2 regions of the Actinomadura sediminis genome follow, and region 1 is predicted to be linked to the other one. Evidence: predicted binding sites of a transcription regulator. Region 1 holds the regulator's gene; the other holds the start of a gene.

The links. The regulator HrcA, encoded in region 1, represses chaperone genes, less so after heat shock. The targets are predictions, from matches to a motif close to TTGGCACTCTCNNNNNGAGAGTGCCAA.
Positions count from the first base shown of each region.
Region 2: the regulator HrcA is predicted to act here: its motif matches at 7,259-7,285, upstream of groES (co-chaperone GroES).

Region 1 is NZ_JBHTJA010000006.1:48,613-63,652, reverse strand. Features, by position in the region: gene ACFQ11_RS05595 (LysR family transcriptional regulator) at 1-756, opposite strand, end outside; gene ACFQ11_RS05590 (hypothetical protein) at 826-1,356, shown strand; gene ACFQ11_RS05585 (RNA 2'-phosphotransferase) at 1,301-1,867, opposite strand; gene rpsT (30S ribosomal protein S20) at 1,952-2,221, opposite strand; gene lepA (translation elongation factor 4) at 2,491-4,338, shown strand; gene ACFQ11_RS05570 (DUF4870 domain-containing protein) at 4,405-4,911, opposite strand; gene ACFQ11_RS05565 (hypothetical protein) at 5,022-6,425, opposite strand; gene ACFQ11_RS05560 (hypothetical protein) at 6,569-7,429, opposite strand; gene ACFQ11_RS05555 (antitoxin YezG family protein) at 7,596-8,036, shown strand; gene hemW (radical SAM family heme chaperone HemW) at 8,067-9,275, shown strand; gene ACFQ11_RS05545 (DUF3097 domain-containing protein) at 9,713-10,528, opposite strand; gene hrcA (heat-inducible transcriptional repressor HrcA) at 10,755-11,768, shown strand; gene dnaJ (molecular chaperone DnaJ) at 11,770-12,906, shown strand; gene ACFQ11_RS05530 (16S rRNA (uracil(1498)-N(3))-methyltransferase) at 13,042-13,773, shown strand; gene ACFQ11_RS05525 (hypothetical protein) at 13,814-14,536, opposite strand; gene ACFQ11_RS05520 (SigE family RNA polymerase sigma factor) at 14,533-15,040, opposite strand, start outside.
Region 2 is NZ_JBHTJA010000024.1:36,169-51,208, reverse strand. Features, by position in the region: gene ACFQ11_RS14970 (hypothetical protein) at 1-145, shown strand, start outside; gene tsaB (tRNA (adenosine(37)-N6)-threonylcarbamoyltransferase complex dimerization subunit type 1 TsaB) at 187-861, shown strand; gene rimI (ribosomal protein S18-alanine N-acetyltransferase) at 858-1,373, shown strand; gene tsaD (tRNA (adenosine(37)-N6)-threonylcarbamoyltransferase complex transferase subunit TsaD) at 1,370-2,407, shown strand; gene ACFQ11_RS14950 (aminoglycoside phosphotransferase family protein) at 2,424-3,401, opposite strand; gene ACFQ11_RS14945 (hypothetical protein) at 3,671-5,287, opposite strand; gene ACFQ11_RS14940 (class I SAM-dependent methyltransferase) at 5,905-7,152, opposite strand; gene groES (co-chaperone GroES) at 7,409-7,717, shown strand; gene groL (chaperonin GroEL) at 7,800-9,425, shown strand; gene ACFQ11_RS14925 (sigma-70 family RNA polymerase sigma factor) at 9,595-10,269, shown strand; gene ACFQ11_RS14920 (hypothetical protein) at 10,266-11,015, shown strand; gene ACFQ11_RS14915 (DUF5319 domain-containing protein) at 11,057-11,443, opposite strand; gene guaB (IMP dehydrogenase) at 11,686-13,182, shown strand; gene ACFQ11_RS14905 (GuaB3 family IMP dehydrogenase-related protein) at 13,305-14,417, shown strand; gene glpD (glycerol-3-phosphate dehydrogenase) at 14,659-15,040, shown strand, end outside.

The DNA.
Region 1 (15,040 bases):
GGGAAGGTCGATGATCTCGCGGGCGACCAGGCCGGGGGAAGGGGTCACGCAGCCGTTCACGACGGCGAGGCCGACGCCGAGGGCCACGAAGTGCAGCATCAGCGGCCAGCCCTCGGCCTCGACGGCGACCGACCACGGGACGTCCGCGGCGCGCAGCGCGCGTTCGAGGGCGACCCGGTGCGGCCCGGCGGGCGGCGGGACGATCAGCGCGGTGCCGGCGAGGTCGGCGAGGGAGAGGGCGGGCGCGGCGGCGAGGGGATGGTCCGCGGGCATGACCAGGACCTGCGGGAACGTCGCGAGGACGGTGGCGGCGAGGTCGGCGGGCTGGACGTCCAGGACGGCGACGCCCACGTCGGCGCGGCCGGTGCGGACGGCCGCGAGGGTGCGCGCGCGGTCCCCGTTGATCAGCCGGACGCCGGAACGGACGACGCCGCCCAGCAGGTACAGGTAGGCGCCCTCGCCGGCGGCGAGCGTGGGCGCCCGGGAGGTGCCGTCCAGGTCGGCGAGGAAGGACGCGACGCGGGCGTCGAGGTCGCGGGCGAGGCGGGCGGCGGCCTCGCCCGCCGGGGTCAGCGCGAGGCGCCGCCCGTGCCGGGTGTAGAGGGGACGGCCAAGCGTCTCGGCGAGCCGGCGCACCTTGACGTGCAGCGCCGGCTGCGAGATGTGCAGCTCCTCGGCGGCGCGGGTGAAGTTGAGGTGGTCGGCGAACACGGCGAACGAGGCGAGCGCGTCGGTGGACACCCGGTCCAGGTCCATAACCGTGGACTATAGCCGCGCGGGACATCCATAGTTCTGTTCGAGAGCCGGATGCCGGATCGTCGGGGCATGACCATCGAATCGCGGCTCGGCATCGACTTCGGCAGGGTGATCCAGGGCGGCGCGCGGGCGCCGGGGAACGCGGACACCGCCTTCCTCGGCGGCTCGCTGGAGCAGGCGCTGGCGTCCCCCGCGGCGGACGGCGTCTTCGACGTCCTCCCGGAACTGATCGCGCTCGTCGGCGGGCGCGCCTGGATCGTCTCCAAGGCGGGCGACCGGGTGCGGGCGCGGACGCTCGCCTGGCTCGACCACCACGACTTCTACCGGCGGACGGGACTCGCGCGGGAGAACGTGCGCTTCTGCAGGAAACGTGCGGACAAGGCCCTGCACTGCGCGGAACTCGGCATCACCCACATGATCGACGATCGCCTCGACGTCCACCGGGCGCTCCGCGGGATCGTCCCGCACCTGTACCTGTTCGGGCCGCAGGAGACCGTGCCGGAATGGGTGCGGCACGTCCCTTCCTGGGCGGACGCGCGGGTGCTCAGCAGAGATATCGGGGAGGGACGGACGCCGTCAGCCACACGCCGTTCGAGGTGACACGGAACTCGTGCCCGTCGGCCGCCATCCGCCCGGCCCGGACGACGAGGACGACCGGGGCGCCGCGGCGCGCGCCCACCCGCTCCGCCGTCTCGCGGTCGGGGGACAGGTGGACGGCGTGGCGGCCCATCGGCCGGAGACCCTCGCGCCTGATCGCGGCGACGAACCGTCCGGCGGTGCCGTGGTACAGGACGTCCGGCGGGGGAGCGACGGGCAGGTTCAGCTCGACGGGGACCGAGTGGCCCTGGACGGCGCGGATCCGGTTACCGTCGAGGGCGTAGCGCCCCTTGCCGTCGGACGCCACGACGCGTTCGAGCTCGCCGCGGCCGATGGGGAAGCCGTGCCGGGCGGCGGCCGCGAGGAGCTCGCCGACGTCGGCCCAGCCCTCCCGGTCGAGCACGAGGCCGATGTCGCCGGGGCGGTGCCGCAGGTGACGCGCGAGGTACTTCGAGACCCGCACCGCGCGGCGCTCGTCCCGCGGCCCGCCGCCGGGCGGCGCCTGCTCGTCCATCGTCCCGTCCCCGGACATGCATCAGGGCCGGTCCGCGGACCGGCCCTCGACGCGTGGTGCGGCCTTACCCGGCCTGCGGCTCGCTTACTTGGCCTGCAGCTCGGCGGCGCGCTTGGCGATCGCCGACTTGCGGTTCGCGGCCTGGTTCTTGTGGATGACGCCCTTGCTGGCGGCCTTGTCGAGCTTGCGGGCGGCGTTGCGCTGCGCGGCGACGGCGTCCTCGACGTTGCCGGCCTCGGCGGCCTCGCGGAACTTGCGGATCGCCGTCTTCAGCTCCGACTTGACGGCCTTGTTGCGCAGGCGGGCCTTCTCGTTCTGCTTGTTGCGCTTGATCTGGGACTTGATGTTAGCCACGTCGTAGTGCCTCAGCTTGGGTAGCGATCCTCGCCTGCGCGCCGGCAGGCTCTGACGAATGTCTGACGGGGGCGGTCGGTGTCGGTGCCCCCGGGGCACGACGGTACGCCACACGCAGTCGCACAGCTTAGCAATCACCCGGGCCCGCCCCAAACCGGGCCGTGCGGAGCCGTGCACAGAGCCGTGCACAGAGCATCGCGCCGGGCATGGGACCATGGGATGTACAGAACCCATGTCCACACCCTGAGTGAGTTTGCGAACGGACCCCGGTGGCAGCGCCTGAGCCCAACAAAACCGATCCCGCGATCATCCGCAACTTCTGCATCATCGCGCACATCGACCATGGAAAGTCGACGCTCGCGGACCGGATGCTGCAGCTGACCGGCGTGGTCGAGGAGCGCCAGATGCGCGCCCAGTACCTCGACCGCATGGACATCGAGCGCGAGCGCGGCATCACGATCAAGAGCCAGGCGGTCCGGCTGCCGTGGACGCGCGACGGCGTCGAGCACGTCCTGAACCTGATCGACACCCCCGGCCACGTCGACTTCTCCTACGAGGTGTCGCGGTCGCTGGCGGCGTGCGAGGGCGCGGTCCTGCTGGTGGACGCGGCGCAGGGCATCGAGGCGCAGACGCTCGCGAACCTGTACCTGGCGATCGAGGCCGACCTGCACCTGATCCCGGTGCTCAACAAGATCGACCTCCCGGCCGCGCAGCCCGACAAGTACGCCGAGGAGATCGCGGGCATCATCGGCTGCGACCCGTCCGACGTCCTGCGGGTGTCCGGCAAGACGGGCGAGGGCGTCGCCGAGCTGCTGGACCGGATCGTCGAGACGGTCCCGGCGCCGGTCGGCGACCCGGACGGCCCGGCCCGCGCGCTGATCTTCGATTCGGTGTACGACACCTACCGGGGCGTCGTCACGTACGTCCGGATCGTGGACGGGCACCTGTCGCGCCGCGAGAAGAGCCTGATGATGTCGACGGGCGCCGCGCACGAGACCCTCGAGGTCGGCGTGATCGCGCCCGAGCCGAAGCCGGTCGGCGGGCTCGGCGTCGGCGAGGTCGGCTACCTGATCACCGGGGTGAAGGATGTCCGGCAGGCGCGGGTCGGCGACACGGTGACGACCGCGTCGAAGGCGGCGCCCGAGGCGCTCGGCGGCTACCAGGACCCCAAGCCGATGGTGTTCTCCGGCCTGTACCCGGTGGACGGCGACCAGTACCCCGACCTGCGGGAGGCGCTGGAGAAGCTGCGGCTGAACGACGCCGCGCTGGTGTACGAGCCGGAGACGTCGGCCGCGCTCGGGTTCGGGTTCCGCTGCGGGTTCCTCGGCCTCCTGCACATGGAGATCGTCCGGGAGCGGCTGGAGCGCGAGTTCGGCCTGTCGCTGATCTCCACCGCGCCGAACGTCGTGTACCGCGCGGTGATGGAGGACGGCACCGAGCACACCGTCACGAACCCGAGCGAGTTCCCCGAGGGCAAGGTCGGCGGGGTGTACGAGCCGATGGTGAAGGCGACGCTGCTGTCGCCGTCCGAGCACATCGGCGCGATCATGGAGCTGTGCCAGGGGCGGCGCGGCGAGCTGCTCGGCATGGACTACCTGTCGCCCGAGCGGGTCGAGATCCGCTACACGCTGCCGCTCGCCGAGATCATCTTCGACTTCTACGACCAGCTCAAGACGCGGACCCGCGGGTACGCCTCGCTGGACTACGAGCCGAGCGGGGAGAAGGAGTCCGACCTGGTGAAGGTCGACATCCTGCTGCAGGGCGAGTCCGTCGACGCGTTCAGCCAGATCGTCCACCGGGACAAGTCCCGCGAGTACGGGCTGATGATGACGTCGAAGCTCAAGGAGCTGATCCCGCGGCAGCAGTACGAGGTGCCGATCCAGGCCGCGGTGGGCGCCCGCATCATCGCCCGGGAGAACATCCGCGCCATCCGCAAGGACGTCCTCGCCAAGTGCTACGGCGGCGACATCTCCCGCAAGCGGAAGCTGCTGGAGAAGCAGAAGGAGGGCAAGAAGCGGATGAAGACCATCGGGCGGGTGGACGTCCCGCAGGAGGCCTTCGTCGCGGCGCTGTCCACCGGCGGCGGGGGCGAGTCCACCGACAAGGGCAAGAAGTAGGCGTCAGGGGACGGCCCCGGCCCGGCGGGAGCGCGCGGCTCCCCGGGACCGGGGCCCGGCCCGCCGCTACTTCTTGATCAGCGGCCAGGCCACCGGGGCCGGCACGCGCCGGAACTCGCCGCGGTTGGCGGCGCGTCCCGCGTACACCAGGAAGAACATCACGACCGCGGTGAAGACCAGCGGCACCCAGATGAGGACGTCGACGGCCAGCGCCAGCAGCCCGCCGACGATCCAGACGGCGAGGGCCGCCAGCCCCATGTTGAGGCCCTGCGCGGCGTGCCGCCGGGCGAACGCCGAGCGCGGCTTGCCGAGGTAGACGATCGCGGGCGCGATCGCGCCGACGAGGAACTGCCCGATGTAGGCCATCAGCGACCAGGTCCGCTCGTCGTCGGCGACGGGACCCTGGTGGCCGGGCATCGGGCGGGTCCGCGGCGGCTGCTGCGGGCCGGGCCCGGGTGCGGCGCCGGGCGGCGGCGCGCCGGGCGGCTGCTGCTGCCACATGTTGCCGGGCTGCTGCCAGGGCGCCTGCCCGGGCTGTCCCCGGCCCTGCGAGGGGGGAGGCCCGTAGGCCATGGCGGGCTCCTCTCCGACGTCGCGCCTTCGCCGTCCGTTGTTCCGTGGTGAACTCTACGACTCCTCGGACGCGCGCGAGGTTCGCCCCGGTTCCGCGATTCCCGCCGGAGTCACGGACGCCACAGCACCGCGGACGGTTCCCCGGGCGTGAGCGTGGCGGAACCGTCCCAGGTGATCGCGGACGGGCCCGGCAGGAACGCGTCGTCGAGCTTGAACGCGCGATGGATCGCCGTGACCGAGATCGGGGCGCGGTCGTCGCCGAGCCCGGTCGGCCGCCGCACGGCCTCGACGCTCGCGATGTCGGACGTCCGGGTGCCCGGCGGCAGCTCGACGGCGGTGGCGACGGCGCCGTCGCGCCCGATCGCCCGGTCGGCCAGCCCGTGGTCGGACCGGTACGGGACGGACGGGTCGTCCTTCAGCCGCACGACGATCGCGACGCCCGGCGCGGACCCGAGCGCCGTCCCCGCGCCGACGTCCATGGCGAACTCGACGAACAGGTAGTCGCGGGGGTCGCCGGCCTCGGGCGTCGCCGGGTCGGACGGCTCCTCGACCTTCCCCTCCCGGACGAGTTCCTGCGCCATCACCCGGTACGTCCACGGCTCGCGGTCCATGACGGCCTCGCGGGCGCGCCCGTCCGGGCGGGTGCGGGACGCGTCCGGCAGGAACCGCAGCGGCGCGGCCGGGGAGATCACGTCGCACAGGTTGTTGTTCTGCGTACAGGTCTGCAGGACCGGATGGTCCCGCTCGTACCGGCCCGTGAAGTTCAGCGTGAAGTGGAACGGCCCGTGGTAGACGGCCGTCCCCGGCACCCGTGCGCCCGACGCGTCCACCTCGACCCGGTACGTCCACTCGATGTCGGTCGTCCGGCCCCACCGGGCGAGCAGGCCGGGCGTGTCGGTGCCGCCGTCCTCGTTGCTCCACACCAGCGAGTACTCGATGACGCGGTGCCCGGCCGTCGCCGCGGGCCGCGACTCGTGCCACGCGACGAGCGGCGTGTCGGTCGTCGCGTTCTGCAGCGGGTCGCCGAACGGCCAGCCCGTCCGTCCGACGATCACCGGCGCGTGCCGCAGCGCGAGCTGCCCGTCCTCCGGGACGGTGACGCGCGGGCGGGCGAGCGTCACGCGTTCGGCCGCGTCGGCGCTCCCGTCCGCGAACCGCAGCGCGACCGTGTGCCGGCCCTTCCCGACGTGCCCGAGCCCGAGGCTGCGCGATACCGGCTCGGACGACGGGACGACGAGGTCGGTGACGTGCCGTCCGTCCACCGAGATCGCCACCACGGCGGACTCGGCGCCCGCCCGGCCCCAGGAGACGCCCGGCGCCGACGCGGCGAAACCGAGCACCGCCTCCCCGGCCCGCTCGGCGGTGAACGCGAACGTCCGCGCGCCGCCGTCCCGCTCCAGGACGATCGCGCCCGGCGCGGCGGCGTGCGCGGCCGTCCCGGGGACGAGGGCGAGGGGTGCGGCCGCGAGGGCGGCGGTCAGAAACGAGGCGGCGTGACGCGCGCGGCTTCCCATGATCGGAGAACGTAGGGCCGCCGGGTTGCGGCACGGTGACGGATCGGTCCCTCGCCGGTGACGGGCCCGTTGCGCCGCGCCCGGTACCGGCCCGTCCGCAGGCCGGCGGGGGCCCGGACGGCGTGGCCGGATCCGGACGGCCGTCAGCGGCCCGCGGACGGGAAGCGCAGGGAGACCGTCGTGAACCGGCCCGGCCTCGGCGCCGGCGGGTCCGGTTCGTGCAGGGCGAGCCCCATCGCGGGGATCCGGGCCGTCCGGCCCCGCTCGACGACCTCGTGGCCGAGGTCCCGGAAGAGGGTGACGACGTCGCCGGCGGGATCGTCGAGCAGGTCGACGCCGTCCAGGCGCGGGCGGAGCTCCGGGTTGCCGCCCCAGCCGGGCCCGCGGGCGACGACGATCTCGGCGAGCCGCTCGACGCCGTCCGCGCCCTCCTCGGTCGACACCGCCAGCGACCCGCGCCCGACCCGCACGCTGCGATGCCCGGCGAAGCCGCACACGAACGCGGCCCGCGGCGCCGGGGACCCGCAGTGCTCGGCGACGGCGTCGAGCGCGGTCCACGCGTCGGCGGCGCGGGTGGAGAACAGCAGGTGGGCGTCCGGGAGCACCGCGCCGCGCCCCGGCTCGAGCGTGACGGCGAACGGCGGCACCCGCCCCGGGAACCGCGCCGGGTCCGGTTCCGCGAGGGTGACGAGCCCCTCCCACTCGACCGGTTCGTCGACGGCGAACCAGCTGATCGCGGCCTCGGCGCCGAACTCGGCGAACGTCGCGTCCGTCAGCCGTTCGCCGACGAGCCGGCGCAGCCCCTCGGCCGTGTCCGCGAGGCGCCCCCGCCACCACGGCGGCTCCGGGTCGTCGCGCCGCCCGTCCGGGTTCCAGCGCGTCCCGGACGCCGGCAGTACCGTGCGGCCCTCGCCGCCCGCGTCGTCCACGACCACGCAGTGCCAGCCGTCCGGGCCGCCGCGCAGCAGCACCCGCACGGGCGGCCGTCCGGTCTCGATGCGCATCCGACGACCCTATCCGGGGCGCGCCCGGCCCGGCGCCCGGCTCGTCCAAGATCGTCCGCGCGGCTCGCGGACGTTCGCGCGCGACACGCGGCAGGCCGTTCGCCCCGGGCGCCGATGTCGGTACGGTCGGAGGGCAGTGGCCGCGACGGGTAGCGGAGGTTCGAGGGTGGCCCACTCCGAGCAGGTTCTGCGTTCCCCCAAGGAGCGGGACACGGTGAACGGCGCCGTCCGCGCGCTGCGGTCGGCGGCCCCCGCGGGATGGGAGCGCCTCGGGCTCGACTTCCGCGCCATCGTCGGGATCGACTGCGCCTCCTTCGAGATCATCGACGCCGCCGGGGAGCGCCGCACCGCCACGCCGCCCGGCCACGCCGTCGGCAAGATGGACGAACTGCGCCGCGTCATGTACCGGCGGGGGAAGGGCGCGTGGTTCACCGCCCGGCTGCGCGTCGAACGGTCCGGGCGGTTCAGCGCCGAGTTCGACTACGACGGCGAACCCGACTTCGTCCCGCCGCTGCCGCCGTCCGCCTACGCGCAGGACCTTGACCGGTTCCCGCGCGCCGACGAGTACATCCCCGGCTGGCTGCGCGACAAGCTCCGGCGGGCCTGACCACGCCCCCGCGCGCGGCAGACTGGGGGCATGCCCGCGATCCTGCCCGACGGCGACCCCGTTCCGGCCGACGGCGCCCTGCCGTCCGGCGCCCTCGACGGCCTGGGCACGCGGCCCTTCGCGTTCTACGTGCACGTCCCGTTCTGCGTGACCCGCTGCGGCTACTGCGACTTCAACACCTACACGGCCACCGAGCTGGGGCCCGGCGCGAGCCGCGAGTCCTACGCCGACACCGCCGTCGCCGAGGTCCGGCTGGCGCGGCGCGTCCTCGGCGACGCCGACCTGCCCGTCGAGACGGTCTTCGTCGGCGGCGGCACCCCCACCCTCCTCGCCCCGGACGACCTGGGCCGCGTCCTCGCCGCGATCGACGCCGAGTTCGGGCTGGCCCCCGGCGCGGAGATCACCACCGAGGCGAACCCCGAATCCGTCGACGACGCGTACCTCGCCCGGCTCCGCGAGGCCGGATTCACGCGCGTCTCGTACGGGATGCAGAGCGCGCGCGAGCACGTCCTGGCCGTCCTGGAGCGGAGCCACACGCCCGGACGCGTCCCCCAAGTCGTCGACTGGACGCGCAAGGCGGGCTTCGAGCACATCAACCTCGACCTCATCTACGGCACCCCGGGAGAAACCGACGACGACTGGCGCGCGTCCCTGGAAGCGGCCCTGGAATCCGAACCCGACCACGTGTCCGCCTACGCGCTGATCGTCGAGGAGGGCACCCGCCTGGCCGCCCAGGTCCGCCGCGGCGAGCTGGCGGCCCCCGACGACGACGCCATGGCCGACCGGTACCTGCTGGCCGACGACCTGCTGTCCGCGCGCGGCCTGCACTGGTACGAGATCTCCAACTGGGCCACCGGCCCCGACGCCGCCTGCCGCCACAACCTCCTGTACTGGACGGGCGCCGACTGGTGGGGCGTCGGCCCCGGCGCGCACAGCCACGTCGGCGGGACCCGCTGGTGGAACGTCAAGCACCCCGCCGCCTACGCGTCCCGCCTCGCCGAGGGCGTCGCCCCGGCCCACGCCCGCGAGATCCTCGACGCCGGCGACCGCCGCGTCGAGCGCGTCATGCTCGAGCTGCGCCTCGCCGCCGGCTGCCCCACCGGCCTCCTCGACGACACCGCCGTGCGCCGCCTCATCGCCGACGGGCTCCTCGAACGGGCCCCGTACGCCGAGGGCCGCGCCGTCCTGACCCGCCGCGGCCGCCTCCTCGCCGACGCCGTCGTCCGGGAGCTGTGCTAGCGGCTCCGGGAGCGGCCCGGTCGGCCTCCGGGCGCCGAGCGCCCTACGGCCGCCCGGGGGCAACCCGCCGCCCGCGTGGTGGTCGGGTCTGCGCGTGGCGCGGTTCTTTCTGCGGGTTGAGCGTGTCTTCGGGTGGCGCCCCGGCCCGCTCCGCGTGGTGGTCGGGTTTGCGCGTGGCGCGGTTCTTTCTGCGGGTTGAGCGTGTCTTCGGGTGGCGCCCCGGCCCGCTCCGCGTGGTGGTCGGGTCTGCGCGTGGCGCGGTTCTTTCTGCGGGTTGAGCGTGTCTGCGCCTAGTACCCGGCCCGCGCGTGGTGATGGGGGCTGCGCTGGCGGGTGAGCGGGCCGTCGGGCGGGTGCACGGGTGGTCGTCCGGGGGTACCCGGGGGGGCGCGCCGGGCGCGGGGCGGCCCACGGCCGTCCGGACGGTCCCGGGCGGGTCAGGGGGCGGTCACGAAGTCGATCAGTTCCTCGACGCGGCCCAGGAGGGCGGGCTCCAGGTCCGTGAAGGCGTGCACGGAGGAGAGGATGCGCTTCCAGGCGGCGCCCACGTCGGGTTCCCAGCCGAGGGCGTCCAGCACGCCCTCCTTCCACGGGACGCCGCGGGGCACCCGCGGCCAGGCGGGGATGCCGACGGCCGCGGGCTTGACGGCCTCCCAGATGTCGACGAACGGGTGGCCGGTGACCAGGACGTGCGGGGACGACACCCGCGCGGCGATCCGGCTCTCCTTGGAGCCCTCGACGAGATGGTCGACGAGGACGCCGAGGCGGCGGCCCTCGGCGGGCCCGAACTCGTCGACGATCGCGGGCAGGTCGTCCACGCCCTCCAGGTACTCGACGACGACGCCCTCGACGCGCAGGTCGTGGCCCCAGATCTTCTCGACCAGCTCCGCGTCGTGGACGCCCTCGACGTAGATGCGGCTCTCCTTGGCGACCCGCGCGCGCAGGTCCCGGACGGCGACGGAGCCGGACGCCGAGCGCGCGGGACGGCGCGGGGCCGCCTCGGGGCGGACGAGCGTGACGGGCGCGCCGTCGATCAGGAACCCGGACCTGGTGAGCGGGAACACGCGGCGCTTGCCGAAGCGGTCCTCGAGGGTGACGCCGAACTTGTCGCAGGCCACGACGGCGCCGCAGAACCCGCTGTCGGGGTCCTCGGCGACCAGCCCCGGCTCGGCCGGGACCTCCGGGATCAGGCCCTTGCGGGGCCTGCGCCAGTCGCCGGACAGCACGTCGTTGCCGTAGTCCTTACTCCGCACAGGTCCGCACATTAACCCGGCGGAGGCCGCGGGCGGCGTCGTCCCCGGTCGTTCGGCGTGGCGCCCGATCCGGATAGGATCGCGCCGCCGCGGGGACGGGGACCCTCCAGAAGGGCCCCCGCGGGTCGTACACTTGGCACTCAAGAGTAAGGAGTGCCAGCGGCACGGGGCCGGAGGGCACCGGATGATCGGGGGGCCAGTGGCAGCGCACGAGGGAGGTGACAACGTGCTGGACGACCGGAAACTCGCGGTCCTGCGCGCCATCGTCGAGGACTTCGTGTCCACGAACGAACCGGTGGGCTCCAAAGCCCTGGCGGACCGGCACAACCTCGGCGTGTCCCCCGCGACGATCCGCAACGACATGGCGGTCCTGGAGGAGCAGGGGTACATCGCGCAACCCCACACGAGCGCGGGCCGCGTCCCCACCGACAAGGGCTACCGGCTGTTCGTCGACCGGCTGTCGACGATCAAGCCGCTGTCGGCGGCGGAACGCCGCGCGATCGAGACGTTCCTGTCCGGCGCGTACGACCTCGACGACGTCGTCGGCCGGACGGTGAAGCTGCTCGCGCAGCTGACCCGGCAGGTCGCGGTGGTGCAGTACCCGTCGCTGACGCGGTCGACGGTGCGGCACGTCGAGCTGGTGCGGGTGGCCGAGAGCCGGCTGCTGCTCGTCCTGATCACCGACACCGGGCGGGTGGAGCAGCGGGTCATCGAGACGCCCGGCGAGATCTCCGAGGAATCGATCGGGCACCTGCGGGCGTTGCTCAACACGTGCCTGGACGGGCTCGGGCTCGGCGAGGTGCCGACGGCCGTCGCGGACCTTCCGGACAAGGTCGGGCCGGACGAGCGGCCGGTGGCGGCCGCGGTGCTGTCGGTGCTGCTGGAGACGCTCGTCGAACGGCACGAAGAGAAGATCGTCTTCGCCGGGGCGGCGAACCTGGCCGCGGTGGACTTCTCGCAGAGCCTGCGGGAGGTGCTGGTCGCGCTGGAGGAGCAGGTCGTGCTGATGCGGCTGCTCGGCGAGTCCGGCGACTCCTCTACTGTTACGGTGCGGATCGGCACCGAGAACCCCGAATTGGGGCTCCGATCGACCTCGGTCGTCGCCGCCGACTACGGCGTCGGCGACCTCACGCTGGCCCGGCTGGGAGTGCTCGGGCCGACACGCATGGATTACCCCAGCACGATGGGAGCGGTACGGGCAGTGGCACGCTACGTGGGACAGATCCTGGCGGGGTCGTAAGGTGGCCAACGACTACTACGCGACCCTGGGGGTCGGCCGGAACGCCAGCGCCGACGAGGTCAAGAAGGCTTATCGCCGGCTCGCGCGGGAACTCCACCCGGACGTCAACCCCGACCCGGCGACCCAGGAGAAGTTCAAGGAGATCACCCAGGCGTACGAGGTGCTCTCCGACCCGAAGAAGCGGGAGATGTACGACCTGGGCGCGGACCCGTTCGCGCCCGGCGGCGGCGGGGGCGGCGCCGGCGGGTTCGGCGGCGCGGGATTCCCGTTCAGCGACATCATGGACGCGTTCTTCGGGACGTCGGCGTCGCGCGGCCCCCGGTCGCGGGCGCGGCGCGGGCGGAACGCGACGCTGCGGGTCGAGCTGGACCTGTCGGAGACGGCGTTCGGCACCACCCGGGAGCTGACCGTGGACACCGCGGTCGCCTGCTCGGCCTGCGAGGCGACGGGCTGCGCGCCCGGCACCCACCCGGAGACCTGCGACACCTGCCACGGGCGCGGTGAGGTGCAGCAGGTGCAGCGGTCGTTCCTGGGCCAGGTCATGACGGCCCGGCCCTGCCCGGCGTGCGGCGGGTTCGGCTCGGTGATCCGCACGCCGTGCACCGAGTGCTCCGGGGACGGGCGGGTCCGCACCCGGCGCACCGTCAAGGTCAAGATCCCGGCGGGCGTGGAGAACGGCATCCACATCCAGCTCGCCGGGGAGGGCGAGGTCGGTCCCGGCGGGGGCCCGCCCGGCGACCTGTTCCTGGAGATCGTGGAGCGCGCGCACCCGATCTTCGAGCGGGAGGGCGACGACCTGCACTGCACGGTCGAGATCCCGATGACGGCGGCGGCGCTCGGCACCAGCGTCACGATCGAGACGCTCGACGCGGCCGAGGAGGTCGACATCAAGCCGGGCACGCAGTCCGGCCAGGTGATCACCCTCTACAACCGGGGCGTGCGGCACCTCAACGAGAGCGGGCGCGGCGACCTGATGATCCACGTGAACGTGGAGACGCCGAACAGGCTCGACGAGGAGCAGGAGGAGCTCCTGCGCCGCCTGGCGGAGCTGCGCGGCGAGGAGCGTCCCCCCGGCAAGTTCGCCCCGGGGCAGCGGGGGATGTTCTCCCGCCTGCGGGACGTGTTCAACCAGCACTGAAGAGAGACGGTGACGGCCTACCGGGAAGGCCGTGACGGTGATGGCCGGCCGTGACGCCGGCCGGCCGTGGGAAGTCGGTACGGACCCCGGGGACGCGCCCGCGTCCCCGGGGTCCGGTGACGTTGGGGGAGAGCGATGAGCCCGCCGGTGTTCCTCGCCGGGACGGCCGCCCTGGAACGCGACCGCGTCATCCTGGACGGCCCCGAGGGGCGGCACGCCGCGACCGTGCGGCGGCTGCGTCCCGGGGAACGCGTCGACCTGACCGACGGGGAGGGGCTGCTCGCGGAGTGCGTCGTCACGGCGGCCGACCGGGCGTCCCTCACGCTGGAGGTCGCGGCCCGGCACCGGGAGCCGCCGCCCGAACCGCGCCTGGTCGTCGTGCAGGCGCTGCCGAAGGGCGACCGGGGCGAACTGGCCGTGGAGACGATGACCGAGGCGGGCGTGGACGAGATCGTCCCGTGGGCCGCCGCGCGCTGCGTCACCCAGTGGCGTCCCGAGCGCCGCGAGAAGGCCCTGAACCGCTGGCGGAACGCCGCCCGCGAGGCCGGCAAGCAGGCCCGGCGCAGCCGCCTGCCGCACGTGCCCGACCTCGCGTCGACCGACGCCGTCGCGCGGCGGCTCGCGGCCGCGTCCGTCGCGCTCGTCCTGCACGAGGATGCCGCCGAGCCGCTCAGCGGCGTCCGCCCGCCCGCGTCGGGGGAGGTCGTCCTGGTGGTCGGTCCCGAGGGCGGGATCACCGAGGACGAACTGGCCGCGTTCGGCGCGGCCGGGGGACGTCCGGTGCGGCTCGGCCCGACGGTGCTGCGCACCTCGACGGCGGGCGTCGCGGCGGCCGCCGTCCTGCAGGCCGCCTCCGGCCGCTGGTGACGACCCGCCGGTGGGCCGGCCCGCCGGGCGGCCGTCCCGGTCAGGGACCGGACTGCCCGGCGTCCTGCTCCTTCTTCGTGGTCGACGCGGTGTCCGACGGCGTCGGCGTCGGCTCGCCGCTCGGCTCCGGCGGGGAGGCCGGCGGCGGGGGCGTCGTCGGCGCCGGGTCGGTGGGCGACGTGGTCGGCGTCCGCCCGCCCGGGCACGGCGTCCCGCTGGGCGCGCCGGGCGTCGGGGTGGTGCTCGGCGTGGGCGTGCCGGGCGTGGCCGCGGCGCCGCCGCGCGGGATGACGCACGACGACAGCCCGGGCGACGACGAGGGCGCCCCGGCGTCCTCGGACGTGCTGGGCGTGGCGGACGTCGTCGGCGCGGGCGACGACGGGTCCCCGGGGGCGACCGGGGGCGGGTTCGCGCCGGTGCGGTCGCCGTCGCTGTCGCCGCCTCCGCCGCCGGACGGGCCGCCGCCGGTGACGGTGTGCTGGATCAGGTCGATCGTCTGCGGCCCCGCCGTGACGCCGAACCCGGCGATCGCGACGGCCGCGGCGACGGCGAGCACGGGCCGCGCCCAGCCCACGGTGAGGCCGCCCGCCCCGAACCGGGCGGGCGCGAACCGGCCGAGAAACCCGTGGCGGCGGCCGCTCTCGGCCGCGATCCGGGCCCGGATCCGGTCCAGGCCGTCGTCGGAGGGGATGACCGATTCCGCCTCCGCGTGCAGGGCCCGGCGAAGTACTTCGCCGTGCTCGTCGTGGGGGTCGGTGGTCATGAGAACTGCTCCAGGACGTTGCGTAGGGCGGTCATGCCGCGTGCGGTATGACTCTTGACCGCGCCGCGGGAGATCCCCATGGCGTTGGCGATCTCGGCTTCCGAGAGATCACCGTAGTAGCGCAGGACGAGCGCCTCCCGCTGGCGCGGTGGGAGCCGGGAGAGCGCGTCGACGACCGCCGAGCGTTCCAGTTCCCCGATGGCGCCCGCCTCCGCGCTGGGCGCGTCGGGGAGCCCCTTGGGGGCGTACTTCTCGACGACGGCGCGGTGGCGCAGCACCGAACGGGACCGGTTCACCACCGACTGCCGCAGGTACGACAGGGCCTTGTCGGGGTCCCGGAGGCGCCGCCAGCCGCCGTGCATCGCGACGAACGCGTCCTGGACGACCTCTTCGGCCGTCCCCGCGTCCCGCACGAGCATCGCGGCGAGCCGCACGAGCGAGCGGTAGTTGGCGCTGTAGAGCGCGGTCACCGCCTGGTCGGCGTCCCAGGCGACGGCAACGGCC
Region 2 (15,040 bases), on a different contig from region 1:
GATCGCGAACGTCCGGTTCGTCAACGTGCTCGTCACGATCCACTACGGGGGATCGGCGGGCGACGACCCGCTGAGCTACGACGCGGCGGGCGACGGCGCGGTCGAGGTGGTCGAGGCGGTCCTGGCGAAACTCCGGGAGTCCTGACGAGTCCCGGGGGCGCGCGGCCTGCACTACCCTTGTAATCCGTGCTGGTCTTGGCTTTCGACACCGCGACCGCCGCGGTCACCGTGGCGCTGTACGAGTGGGTTCCGGGCGAGGGCGCCGCGTGCCGCGCCGCGTCCGAGCCATCGAGCGGGGCCGCCGACCGGCGCAAGCACACCGAGCTGCTCACCCCGTCGATCGCGCGGGTGATGGCGGACGCGGGCGCGGCGCCGGACGACCTGAGCGCGATCGCCGTCGGGGTCGGCCCCGGCCCCTACACGGGCCTGCGGGTCGGGCTCGTCACGGCGCGCGCCATGGGCGAGGCCCTCAAGGTCCCCGTGCACGGCGTCTGCACACTGGACGTGCTCGCCTGGGAGACCGGACGCGACGAGCCGTTCGTCGTCGCCACGGATGCGCGCCGCAAGGAGCTGTACTGGGCGCGCTACAACTCGGCTCGCGCGCGCGCCACGGAACCCACGGTCGGGCCCCCGGCGGAGGTGGAGGCCGAAGGGCTTCCGGTCGTCGGCGAGGGGGCCGCGCTGTACTTCGGGGACGCCGCGCACGGGCCGATGCTGCCGAGCGCGACGGCGCTCGCGGAGCTGGCCGTCGCCCGGCTGTCCGGCCGCAAGGGCCCGGACCTGCTGCCGCCCGAGCCGCTCTACCTGCGCAGGCCCGACGCGAAGGAGCCGGGCCCGCGCAAGAAGGTGACGCCGGTATGACCGCCCCGGACGGGGCCGCGGAGAAGATCGCCCTGCGGGACATGACGGTCGCCGACCTGCCGGCCGTCCACCGGCTGGAGCAGGTCCTGTTCCCCGACGACGCGTGGACCGAGCGAATGCTGCGCGAGGAGCTGGCGGGGCAGCCGCGCACCCGCCGGTACGTGGTCGCCGAGACGTCCGGCGGCGAGGTCGTCGGCTACGCGGGCCTGGCGAGCGCGGGCGGGCAGGCGGACGTCCAGACGATCGGCGTCGCGCCCGGCCGGCGCGGCGCGGGGATCGGCGCGCTGCTGCTCACCGAGCTGATCGACGAGGCGGTGCGGCGCGGCAGCGAGGGCCTGTTCCTGGAGGTGCGGGTCGACAACGCTCCGGCCCGCCGGCTCTATGAGCGGTTCGGATTCGAGCAGATCGGCATCCGCGAGCGCTACTACCAGCCCGCGGACGTGGACGCGGCGGTGATGTTCCGCAGGCTGCGGGAGCGTCCGCCCGTGGGCTTCACCAGGGAGGACACGTGATCGGGGACTCCGAGCCGCTGGTGCTCGGCATCGAGACGTCGTGCGACGAGACCGGCGTCGGCATCGTCCGGGGGCGCACGCTGCTGGCGGACGCGATCGCGTCCAGCGTCGAGCAGCACGCCCGGTTCGGCGGCGTCGTGCCGGAGGTCGCGTCGCGCGCGCACCTGGAGGCGATGGGCCCGACGGTCGAGCGGGCGCTCGCCGACGCGGGCGTCACGTTCGCCGACGTCGACGCGTTCGCCGTCACCGCCGGGCCGGGGCTGCCGGGCGCGCTGATGGTCGGGGTCGCGGCGGCGAAGGCGTACGCGCTGTCGCTCGGCAAGCCGCTGTACGGGGTGAACCACCTGGCCGCGCACGTGTGCGTCGACCAGCTCGAACACGGTCCGCTGCCCAAGCCGTGCGTGGCGCTGCTGGTGTCGGGCGGGCACTCGTCGATCCTGCTGGTGCCGGACGTCGCGTCGGACGTCCGGTCGCTCGGCAGCACCGTGGACGACGCGGCCGGCGAGGCGTTCGACAAGGTCGCGCGGGTCCTCGACCTGGGCTTCCCGGGCGGGCCGGTGATCGACAAGATGGCCCGGGAGGGCGACCCGGCGGCGATCGCGTTCCCGCGCGGCAAGTACAACGACGGCACCTACGACTTCTCGTTCTCCGGGCTGAAGACGGCCGTGGCGCGCTGGGTGGAGGCGCGGCAGCGGAGCGGCGAGCCGGTGCCGGTCGCGGACGTTGCGGCGTCGTTCCAGGAGGCCGTGGTGGACGTGCTCGTCCACAAGGCGCTCAAGGTCTGCAAGGACAACGACGCCCGCGACCTGCTGATCGGCGGCGGCGTCGCGGCGAACTCGCGGCTGCGGGCGCTCGCCGCGGAGCGGTGCGAGAAGGCGGGCGTGCGGCTGCGGGTGCCGCGCCCGAAGCTGTGCACCGACAACGGCGCGATGGTCGCGGCGCTCGGCTCGGAGCTGGTGTCGGCCGGTCTCGCGCCGTCCGAGCTGGCGCTCCCGGCCGACTCCAGCCTCCCGATCGAGTCCGTGACGCTGTGACGGGCGGGGCCGCGGGTCAGCCGCGCAGTTCGGCGAGCAGCGCGGCCAGGTAGTCCTCCAGGAGCGGGACGGTCGCCTCGTCGATCGTCCGGTCGCCGTCCTCGGGCAGCAGCTCCAGCACGCACCGGACGTCCCAGTACGGGTCGTGCGCGTGCCCGCCGGACACCATGTCGAACGTCGACCGGAACCGGTCGGCGACGGACCGGCCGTACCGGACGGCGAGGCCGCGCCGCATGTGCGCGACGTCGACCGCGACGGGCCCGGACGACGCGTCGGACCAGTCGACGACGCCGGTGAGCCGCCCGTAGGACCACAGCGTGTTGTCGGCGTGGTAGTCGCGGTGGATGAACCGGGCGGGCGCCTCGGGGGCGGGCCCGGCCGCCGCCTCGAACGCGCGCTCCCACAGTTCGGGGCGCAGCGCGTGCTCGGGCGGGACCCGCACGTCGAGCCGGTTGCGCGGGATGTACGGCGGCATCGTCCCGGCGCCGTTCAGCCCGTGCACCAGCCGGAGCGCGGCGGCGAGCTGGATCAGGTACTCGGGCAGGTCGTCGGGGGACGGGCGCGGCGGGTGGCCGGGCAGCCGGGTGATCAGCAGGGCGGGGACGTCGCAGTGCGCGCCGGCCGGGTCGGCGGCGACGAGCGAGGGGGTGGCGACTTCGGCGCCGGCGAGCAGGGCGAGCGCGGCGATCTCGCGCTCGGGGGAGAACTCGGTCTCGCCGAACGTCCGCCGTGCCGGGCCGCCCGCGTCCGCACGGGAGTCGCCGCCCGGCGCGTCCCGGACCGTCCAGCGGCGCAGCACCAGCCGGTGCGCGCTGCCGGAGCGGCTCTCCACCAGCAGCGCGTGGTTGGCGTGCGCGGTGCCGCCGGGGAGGGGGCGCACCATCCGGACCTCGGCGCCCTTCCCGAGGCACTGCTCGACCCAGCGCAGGGTCGCGTCGCCGGGCGGGGCGCCGAGCGGTTGGCTGAGAGCCTGAGTATGGGTCACGTGATCCATGAAAACGGATTCCGAACGGTATTGGGAGTGATTTTGCGAAGACGGAACGTAACAAACAGCACGTCATCGCCGTCCCCTCGGGCTGACCTTTCGGGCATCAAGCCGATTTGGCGGACGAACTTCGCAGATTCCGGTCGGTATCCACCCGTTTCCGAACAGTGTTCGGCGTTGCGTGGCGGGCGGGCGGGCCGGCCCGGGACGCGAAACGGGTGGGACCGCCCGGACGGCCCCACCCGCGATCTCCGATCGAACGCCCCGCCGGCTCCGGGTCAGTCCTTGCCGTCCCGGCGCGGCCGCAGCAGCGCCTCGGCCAGCGCCAGCATCGTCTCCTCCAGCGTCGACAACCGCTTCAGCACGTCCTCGTGCACCGCGCCGACCTGCTTCGACACGTCGTCGTGCACGCTCTCGACCTTCCGGCCCACCTCGTCCTCGACGTGCGAGAACCGCTTGGTGAACTCGGCCTGCACCGCCTCGGCGCGGCGGCCCACCTCGTGGTGCACGCCCTCCATCCGCCGGACGAAGTCGTCCTGGACGCCGCCGACCTGCCGGGCCACGTCCTCCTGCAGGTTGCCGACCTGCTTGGCGACGTCCTCGTGGATGCCGCCGACCTGCCGGGTGACGTCGTCGTGCACGCCGCTGACCTGGCGTGACACCTCGTGGTGCACCGACTCCACCTGCTTCGTCACGTCGATGTGCACCGACTCCACGCGGCGCGACACGATGTCGACCTGCGTGGTGAACTCCTCGAGCGCCCCGTCGACCTTCTTCGAGACCTCCTCGTGGATGCCCTCGATCCGCTTGCGGACGTCGTCGTGCACGTCCTCGAACCGGCGGCCGAACTCCTCCATCCGGCGGGCGACGTCGCTGTAGGCGGTCTCGGCGATCTCCGTCATCGTCGCCTTCACCTCGTCGCGGTCGGGACGGGCCCGCAGCTCCTCGACGAGCGGGTCCACGGCGTCGGCGAGGTGCTTCTCCAGCGCGTCGAACCGGTCGCCGTGGTCGGGCGCCGGGCGCTGCACCAGCTCGGTCAGCATCCGGTGCACGTCGGTGATCTCCAGCGCGTCGGGGAGCCGGGCGATGCGCTCGCCCACGCCGTCGATCCGCCCCTCCAGGTTCTCGAACCGGCCGTCGACGCCCTCCAGCTTGCCCGACAGGCCCTCGAGCCGCCCGTCCACGCCGTCCAGCCGGCCGTCCAGCCCGTCCAGCCGCCCGCCGACGCCCTCGACCCGCCCGCTGACCGCCTCCAGGCCCTGCTCCATCCGCTCGGCCATCTCGCCGAGCGACTGGTCGACGCGCGCTGTGACGCCGTTGATCGAGTGCTCCAGGCGCTCGGAGCGGTGCCCCAGCTCCGCGAGCGACTTGTCGAGCCGGTTGAACCGGACGGACGCGGCCTCCATGCTGCCCTGCAGCTTGTCGAGCCGCTTGGTCATCTCGTCCATCCGCTGCGACGCCTGCTGCGTGACGTCGGTGATGTGCTGCGCGGAGTCGAGGATCGCCTGGAGGCGGTTCAGGCCCTCGTCGACGTGCTCGGCGACGACGCCGACGTCGGCCCACAGCGCGGGGAGCTCGGCGACCGGCTTGACCTTCTCGCCGACGGACTCGATGTGCAGGGCGAGGCCCTCGGCCCATTCGGGGGGCTTGCCCGCGAGGTCGTCGACCTGCCCGCGGACGCTCTCGATCTGCCCGGTCAGCCCGGTGAGCTCCCGCTCCCGGACCTCCCGCAGCAGCCACTCCATCCCTTCCAGCCGCTGGCGTATCTCATCCAGGACCTGACCCTGTGAGCGCTGTTCGTAGACGTGGTCCTGCGCCGCACGGGCGAGCAACTCCCGCATCCGATCCGAGACCGGTTGACCCCCTGTCTGCAGGAAGTTGTGATTCGTTTCCACCGGAGCTCCTTCGTGTGCCGATGCGATGAAAAGGCGCACGGCAATGAATCGTGAAGTCGCCACTCTAGTGCGTGTAGAGCGCCGCTATAACGGGTAGTAGAGAACGTTGCGAGTTCCGTGGAATGCACGCGTTACCCGACTGGTGAACAAAGTCGGAGTTCAAGATCATTGACGGTAATTCCCGGTTCGTTGCCGATCACGGCGATTGCGGGGGTACGCCCCGTCATGACCGGCGGTGCGGGCGGGCCCGCGACGGGGCGCCGTGTCCGTACATCTCGCCCAACATCGGCAGTTCCCGAGTCACCCGCGGACGCCCGCGGCCGGGCCCGCGCGCCCCGCGCACCGGCCGTCGCCGCCGCCGCGGAGCCCATTCGAAACCTTCGCCTCTCCCGTTCCTGAACAACCCTTGGTGTTTCCCCGGCCGTTGATCTGTCCGCGCCGATTCGGCGGCCCCGCCGGCGCCTTGCCGCGCGTCCCGCGGTCCCCTGGGGAAGGCAATGCCGGAAAGCGCCGATGATTTGCGCCGCCATGGTGCGTTCCCGGGGCGCGCTTGGACCGCCCGGCGCCCCTGGAAGATCTTTGGAATCGATTCCCGGCCGCCGCCCTGTCCGGGCGGGTCAGCGCCCTTCCGGCCCGGTTGACGGCCCGGTGGACGGCCCGGCCAGCGGACGGACGAGCAGCGCCACCGGGTTCCGCCCGACCCGCGTCACCACGACCGTCAGCTCGGCCGCGCCCCGCCGCCGGCGCCCGCCGAACCCCAGGTCGCGTCGCAGCTTGTCCACGTCCACGGCCGACCCGCGCTTCTTGACCGTCAGCACCCCGACGTCCCGCCGCCGCAGCTCCGCGCGCAGCCGCTTCACCGAGAACGGCAGCACGTCCTCGATCTCGTACCCGGACGCGAACGGCGTCGCGTGCGCCTCGTCCGACGTCACGTACGCGATGCGCGGATCGGCGAGCCCGCCCCCGACCCGGTCCGCGACCTCCGCCACCAGGTGCGCCCGGACGACCGCGCCGTCCGGCTCGTACAGGTAGCGGCCCCACGCGCGGACGTCCGGGTCGCCGAGCCCCCGCGGCGCCAGCGAGCCCGCCACCGCGCCGTCCCCGGCCAGCAGCGTCGCGCGCCGCGGGACGTCGCCCGCGAGCCCGCCGAGCCACAGCGCGGCCTCCTTCACGTCGCCGCCCACCGAGATCCACTCGGCCTCGGCGCCGTCCGGGACGGCCTCGTGCGGGACCCCCGGCGCGACCTTCACGCACGCGCCGCCCGTCCGTCCGGCCAGGTCGAGGACGGCGTCCAGCGGCGGCTCGTACGCGCGCGGGTCGAACACCCGGCCGCGCGCCGTCCGGCGGCCGGGGTCGGCGAACACGGCGGCGAACCCCGCCGGGTCCTGCTCGACCGCGTCGCCCACCCGGACGGACGCGCGATCGGCGACGCCGAGCGTGTCCACGTTCGCCTGCGCGACCTCCGCCGTCAGGGCGTCGAGCTCCACCCCGTCCCCGATCAGGCCGGCGCGCGCACGGGCGACCAGATCGGCCCCGATGCCGCAGCCCAGTTCCAGCACGCGCCCGCCCGCCAGCCGGTCCGCGAACCGTCCGGCCCGGTACGCCGCCACGCTCGCCCTCGTCGACTGTTCGAGCCCGGCCTCGGTGAAGTACATCCGCTCGGCGTCCGCACCGAACTTGACCTTCGCTCGTTCGCGCAGGCGGGCCTGCGTCAACGCCGCGGCCACCAGCTCGGGATCGTGCGCCTCCCGCAGCCGCGCCGCCGTCGCGAGCAGCCCGTCCCCGCCGACGTCCGCGCCGGTCGCCGCCGCGAGAACGTCCTGGCCGGAGGGGGTCCGCAGACGGCGGAACGAGACGGAGTCCATAGGGTGAAGTTAGCGCTCCGTGAACGCCGCGGAACCGTTGCGGGACGGTCGCCGCGGACGTACGCGTTCGTGTTGACGAGCCACCGGGCACGGCATAGTTTCATGTCTGGCACTCTCCACGCTAGAGTGCCAACACAGCGACAAGGTCGGTCTGGCACCCGCGACGGCAGGCCGGTCCAGGGTCGCCTCTCTCTGTCACAGTTGCCGGTCGGCCGACCATGGCCGGCCGAGGACCTATCGAAGGGGAGGTCAGATCGTGACGACCGCCACCAAGGTCACTCTCAAGCCGCTCGAGGACCGCATCGTCGTCCAGCCGCTCGAGGCCGAGACCACCACCGCGTCGGGCCTGGTGATTCCCGACACCGCCAAGGAGAAGCCCCAGGAGGGCACCGTCGTGGCCGTCGGCCCGGGCCGCGTCGACGACAAGGGCGAGCGCGTCCCCGTCGACGTCAAGGTCGGCGAGGTCGTGCTGTACAGCAAGTACGGCGGCACCGAGGTCAAGTACAACAACGAGGAGTACCTCGTGCTCTCGGCCCGCGACGTGCTCGCGGTCATCGAGAAGTAATCAGCGAGACGTGATGCGCCCGCCCCGGTCCGCGCCGACTTCGGCGGGGCCGGGGCGGACCGCGTGAAAGAGGAGAATCCGCATGGCGAAGATCCTGGAGTTCAACGAGGACGCTCGCCGGGCTCTTGAGCGCGGCGTCAACGCACTCGCTGACGCCGTCAAGGTGACGATCGGCCCGCGCGGCCGCAACGTCGTCATCGACAAGAAGTTCGGCGCGCCGACGATCACCAACGACGGCGTCACCATCGCCCGCGAGGTGGAGCTGGAGGACCCCTACGAGAACCTGGGGGCCCAGCTCGCCAAGGAAGTGGCGACCAAGACCAACGACATCGCGGGCGACGGCACCACCACGGCGACCGTCCTCGCGCAGGCGCTGGTCCGGGAGGGCACCCGCAACGTCGCCGCCGGCGCGTCGCCGCTCGCCCTCAAGCGCGGCATGGACGCCGCCGCCCAGTTCGTCTCCGACCAGCTCCTGAAGGCGTCCCGCGAGGTCGCCACCAAGGAGGAGATCGCGCACGTCGCGACCATCTCCGCGCAGGACCCGCAGATCGGCGAGCTGATCGCCGAGGCGTTCGACAAGGTCGGCAAGGACGGCGTCATCACCGTCGAGGAGGCCCACACCATGGGCCTCGAGCTGGAGTTCACCGAAGGGCTCCAGTTCGACAAGGGCTACCTGTCCCCGCACATGGTCACCGACCCCGAGCGCATGGAGGCCGTCCTCGAGGACGCCTACGTGCTCATCGTGGACGGCAAGATCTCCAACGTGCAGGAGTTCCTGCCGCTGGCGGAGAAGGTCGCCCAGACCAAGAAGCCGCTGCTGGTCGTGGCCGAGGACGTCGAGGGCGAGGCCCTCGCGCTGCTCGTCGCCAACAAGATCCGCGGCACCTTCACGTCCGTCGCCGTCAAGGCGCCGGGCTTCGGCGACCGCCGCAAGGCGATGCTGGGCGACATGGCCACCCTGACCGGCGGCCAGGTCGTGTCCGAGGCCCTCGGCCTCAAGCTCGACTCGATCGACATCGACGACCTGGGCCGGGCGCGCCGCATCACCGTCACCAAGGACAACACCACCATCGTCGACGGTGAGGGGTCCGCGGACGACATCAACGCGCGCGTCAACCAGATCAAGGTCGAGATCGAGAACAGCGACTCCGACTGGGACCGCGAGAAGCTGCAGGAGCGGCTGGCCAAGCTGGCCGGCGGCGTCTGCGTGCTGCGCGTCGGCGCCGCCACCGAGGTGGAGCTGAAGGAGAAGAAGCACCGTCTCGAGGACGCCATCTCCTCCAGCCGCGCCGGCATCGAGGAGGGCATGGTCTCCGGCGGCGGCAGCGCGCTCGTGCACGTCGCCAAGGAGGGCTTCGACGCCCTCGGCCTGTCCGGCGACGAGGCCGTCGGCGCCGAGGCGCTGCGCCGCGCGCTCGACGAGCCGCTGCGGTGGATCGCCGAGAACGCGGGCCAGGAGGGCTACGTCGTCGTCTCCAAGGTGCGCGACCTCCAGTCGGGTCACGGCTACAACGCCGCCACCGGCGAGTACGGCGACCTCGTCGCCCAGGGCGTCATCGACCCGGTGAAGGTCACCCGTTCGGCCGTCACCAACGCCGCCTCCATCGCGGGCATGCTGCTCACGACCGAGGCGCTCGTGGTCGACAAGCCGGAGGAGGAAGAGGAGTCCGCCGGCGGGCACGGCCACGGTCACGGCCACGGCCACTGATCGACGGCACCGGCGAAAGCGCATGTCGGAAGGCGTGTAGCACACCGTCGAAGGGCCCCCGTCCGTACGGACGGGGGCCCTTTCGCGCACCCCCCGGCGCAGAACTGTGACCATTCCGTTGTACGAGACTGTGGCGACACGCCCGGCGGCGCTGGGCATCATGCTTGACGTGACCGAGGGAAGCCACGCCCGGACCATGGCCGCGAGCGCAGCCGAGCTCTCCGGGGGACCGCCGCCCCCGCCCCGCGACACCGGCCGCGGAAGGCGGCGGACGGCGAAGCCCGACGACGGTGATCTCAAAGAACTGACCGCACGCGCGGTGCAGGGCGACCCCGGCGCGATCGAAGTGCTGATCGCCGAGGTCCGGCCCATGATCGTCCGGTACTGCCGGGCGCGGCTCGGCCGCGTCTCCGGGCAGTACCACATCGCCGACGACGTGGCGCAGGAGGTGTGCATCGCCGTCCTGTCGGCACTGCCCCGCTACCGGGACATGGGCCGCCCCTTCGCGTCGTTCGTCTTCGGCATCGCCGCGCACAAGATCGCGGACGCGCTGCGCAGCGCCGTCCGCGCGGCCGTCCCCACCGAGGATCTGCCGGACGGCCCGGACGACCGGCCCGGGCCCGAGGAGACGGTGGTGCGGCACATCGAGGCGCAGCGCGCCCGCGACCTGCTGACTCGGCTGCCCGAGCAGCAGCGCGAGCTGGTGCTGCTGCGCGTCGTGGCGGGTCTGTCGGCCGAGGAGACCGGTAATGTACTGGGCATGTCCGCGGGGGCGGTACGGGTCGCGCAGCACCGGGCGCTGGCCCGGCTTCGGGCGATGGCCAGAGAGGAGTCGATCGCTTGACGGAGCGGAGCCCCGGCGCCCCGGATCCGGCCGAGCCCGCACGCCCCCACGACTTCCCCGCGGCGGGGGGCGGGCCATCGGCCCCCGCCGACCTGAACGCGGTGCGCCGTACCGACGCCATCATCGACGCCATCGCGGCCCGGCGCGTTGCCGGCTCCGCTGACCGCGCCGCCCCGCCCGATGACGCCGACCCGGCCGTCCGGCTGCTGTCCGCGCTGGTCAGCGACGTCGACGACCCGGCCCCGCCCGTCCCGGCGGGCCCCGGCCCGCGCCGTCGCGGGCCCCGCACCATCGTCGCGCTCGCCGACGCGGGCGCCGTCCTCGCCAGCACCGGCGTCGCCGCGGCCGGCAGCGGGGTGACCGACCGGTCGTCCGCGGCCGCGCCCACGACGCCCGGCCCCGCGGGAACGGCCGAACCGCCGCGCGACGCCGAGGACGACTCGGTGGCCGCCACCCACGTGCGGCCCGCGCCGTCCGCCCCGCCGGCGCCGCGCCCGTCCGAGCGCGTCCGTCCCACCACGGCGGCGCCCGCGGCGACCCCGGACCCCGAGCGGCGGGTCCCCGATCCGGTCGAGCGCGAGTTCAAGGAGCGGCTGGAGCGGTTCCTCGAGTCCCGCCAGGAACAGGACGCGCGGCCGTCCTCGCCGGTGTCCCGCGAGGACGACGGCGACGGCGCCGAACCGCCCACGCTGCGCGAACTGCGCGACCAGGCCCGCGACCGCTGGAACCGCCTCACCCGCGACTAGGCGGGACGGCACCGGTAGCCGTCCCCGATCGTCCGGCGGCGTCAGTCGTCGCGGCCTTCTTCGCTGTCGATGACGCCGTCGACGTAGCCGCGGGCGTACTCCCACGAGACGTAGTCGACCGGGTCGGGGGACATGGCCGGTTCGTGGACGCGGGGGAGGCCCTCGTCGAGGAGGTGGCGCAGGTTGCCGTGCAGGAGGTCCCAGTCGATGTAGTGGGCCTTGCCGCAGTCGCCGCAGTCGACGGTGAGCCCGCGGACGCCCAGGGGTTCGAGGAGGGCGCGGAAGACCTCGAGGTCGGCCAGGTCGGCCAGGACGTCCTCGCGCTCGGTCACGCTGAGCGGTGCGGCGTCCTCGCCCGGGTCGCCGAGCGACGCCGCCGGGTCGTCCGGGTCTCCGGCGAACGGGTCGAGCGGAGCGTCGTCGTGCACACTCCCACGCTACTGCCAGTGGCCCGGTGAGGTGCACCCCCCGGGTGCGCGGTGCGTCGAAACGATCGGCGGGCGGGCGGTACGCGGGGAATGTCGGGGCGGGACGCGGTTGTTGGTCGGTGTCATCAACCCCACTCGGGGACCGTCCCGAACCGCCCCTCGCGGCGCGGGCGCACGCCCTACCATGGGTACAGGGTCGCCGTGACCTGGCCGGACACCGCCACCAGCTACGAAAGGTCGTCATGAACCCCGCCGCCGAGCCCGACAAATTCCTCCCGCAGGGCCTCACGTTCGACGACGTCCTGCTGCTCCCCGGGTACTCCGACCTGCAGCCGGGCGAGGCCGACACGACGACGCGGCTGACCCGCGACGTCTCGCTGCGGATCCCGCTGCTGTCGGCGGCGATGGACACGGTGACCGAGGCCCGGACGGCGGTCGCGATGGCGCGGCAGGGCGGCATCGGGGTCCTGCACCGGAACATGTCGATCGAGGAGCAGGCCGAGCAGGCCGACCGGGTGAAGCGGTCCGAGGCCGGGATGATCACCAAGCCGGTGACGTGCCTGCCCGACGCCACGCTGGCCGACGTGGAGGCGCTGTGCGCCCGCTACCGGATCTCCGGGGTGCCGGTGACGGACGTGCGGGGCGTGCTGGTCGGCATCGTCACCAACCGGGACATGCGGTTCGAGTCCGACCCGTCGCGTCCGGTGCGCGAGGTCATGACGCCGATGCCGCTGGTCACCGCGCCGGTGAACGTGTCGCGGGACGAGGCGTTCGCGCTGCTGGCGGGCAACAAGGTCGAGAAGCTGCCGCTGGTCGACGGGGACAACCGGCTCAAGGGCCTGATCACCACCAAGGACTTCACCAAGAGCGAGCAGTACCCGAACTCGACCAAGGACGCGGACGGACGGCTGCTGGTGGCGGCGGCCGTGGGGGTGGGCGAGGACGCGGTGCGGCGGGCGCGGGCGCTCGTCGAGGCGGGCACGGACGTGATCATCGTCGACACCGCGCACGGGCACTCCAAGGGCGTCGCGGACACGATCGCGGCGATCAAGGACGGGTCGCGGGTGCAGATCATCGGCGGGAACGTCGCGACCTACGCGGGCGCGAAGCTGCTGGTGGAAGCCGGGGTGGACGCCGTCAAGGTGGGCGTCGGGCCGGGCTCGATCTGCACGACGCGGATCATCGCGGGCGTCGGCGTCCCGCAGCTCACGGCGATCTTCGAGGCGGCGCGGGCGGCGAAGGAGGCGGGCGTCCCGGTGATCGGGGACGGCGGCATCCAGTACTCCGGCGACATCGCGAAGGCGATCGTCGCGGGCGCCGACACGGTGATGCTCGGCAGCCTGCTGGCGGGCATCGAGGAGTCGCCGGGCGAGCTGATCTTCGTGCACGGCAAGCAGTACAAGTCGTACCGGGGCATGGGCTCGCTGGGCGCCATGCGCAACCGGGAGCGGGGCGCCTCGTTCTCGAAGGACCGGTACGCGCAGGCCGACGTGAACAGCGAGGAGAAGCTGATCCCGGAGGGCGTCGAGGGGCAGGTGCCGTACCGGGGGCCGCTCGCGAACGTCGCGCACCAGCTCATCGGCGGGCTGCACCAGTCGATGTGGTACGCCGGGACCCGGACGATCCCCGAGCTGCAGGAACGCGGGCAGCTCATGCGGATCAGCCCGGCGGGACTGCGCGAGAGCCACCCGCACGACATCCAGATGACGGTCGAGGCGCCGAACTACCAGGGACGCTGACCCCACGGGGGCGTCCTGGCGCCGTCCTGGGCTGACGTAAGCTCTTGCGGGGCTTGTTTCCGCAGCGCGCGGGAACGCCGTGGACGTCCCGTGACCAGAGGAAGGGCGCAGTGGCCGCAGACGTGGAGATCGGCGCCGGCAAGAGCGGCCGGCGGGCGTACGCCTTCGACGACATCGGCATCGTGCCGTCCCGCCGGACGCGCGACCCGGAGGAGGTCAGCGTCGCCTGGCAGATCGACGCCTACCGGTTCGAGATGCCGCTGGTCGTGGCACCGATGGACAGCGTGGTCAGCCCGGCGACCGCGATCGCGGTGGGACGGCTCGGCGGGCTCGCCGTGCTCGACCTCGAGGGGCTGTGGACGCGGTACGAGAACCCGGAGCCGCTGCTCGCCGAGATCGCGTCGCTGGACGACGCCCGCGCCACCCGGCGGCTCCAGGACATCTACAACGAGCCGATCAAGGCGGAGCTGATCGGCCGCCGGATCGAGCAGGTCCGGGAGGCGGGGGTGACGGTCGCGGCGCGGCTGTCACCGCAGCGCACCGCGCAGTTCCACAAGACGGTGATCGACGCGGGCGTCGACCTGTTCGTCATCCGCGGCACCACGGTGTCGGCGGAGCACGTGTCGGGACGCGCGGAGCCGCTGAACCTCAAGCAGTTCATCTACGACCTGGACGTCCCGGTCATCGTGGGCGGCTGCTCCACGTACACGGCGGCGCTGCACCTGATGCGGACGGGCGCCGCGGGCGTCCTCGTGGGGTTCGGCGGCGGCTCGGGGCACACGACCCGGACGGTGCTGGGCGTCGCGGTCCCGATGGCGACGGCCGTCGCGGACGTGGCGGCGGCGCGGCGCGACTACCTGGACGAGTCGGGCGGCCGGTACGTGCACGTGATCGCGGACGGCGGCATGGTGAACAGCGGCGACATCGCGAAGGCGTTCGCGTGCGGGTCGGACGCGGTGATGGTGGGGTCGCCGTTCGCGCGGGCCACCGAGGCGCCGGGGCGCGGCTACCACTGGGGCAGCGAGGCGCACCACCCGGACATCCCGCGCGGCACCCGGCTCGAGGTCGGGACGATCGGCACGATGGAGCAGATCCTGCACGGCCCGTCGCACGTCGCGGACGGTTCGATGAACCTCATCGGGGCGCTGCGGCGCGCGATGGCGACGTCCGGGTACACGGAGCTGAAGGAGTTCCAGCGGGTGCAGGTCGTCGTGGCCCCGCGCCTGGTCGACTGACGCGTCGCCGCGGCGGGCTCCGCCGGGGGAGGCGACGGGCCGGCTCGCATGTCCGCGGAGGCTCGACGGAGCCTTTCCGAGTGTGTTCCGAAGCGCCGGATCCTTGCGGGTCCGGGGCTTCCGCGCGTCCGCGGAACTGAGACCAGGCACACCCGGGGAATCGGCGGATTCCGGGGTAGTTCCGTCCCTACTGTGGGGTAGGTACCTGGCGTAACCGAACCGTGTGTGGGGGGAATCTGCGATGACGGGATCACCGGTGACCGGCCTGGGCAGCTCGCGGCTGGGTCCCGCCGAGCGGGCCGCCGCACTCGACCGCATGGCGCGCGAGGAGTTCGACGTGGTCGTGGTCGGCGGCGGCATCGTGGGGGCCGGCGCGGCGCTGGACGCGGCGACGCGGGGCCTGTCGGTCGCGGTGGTCGAGGCGCGGGACTTCGCGTCGGGGACGTCGTCGCGTTCGTCGAAGCTGATCCACGGGGGGCTGCGGTACCTGGAGCAGTACAACTTCGATCTCGTCCGCGAGGCGCTGACCGAACGCAGCCTGCTCCTCCAGCAGATCGCGCCGCACCTGGTGCGGCCCGTCCCGTTCCTCCTGCCGACGACCCACCACGTGTGGGAACGGGCGT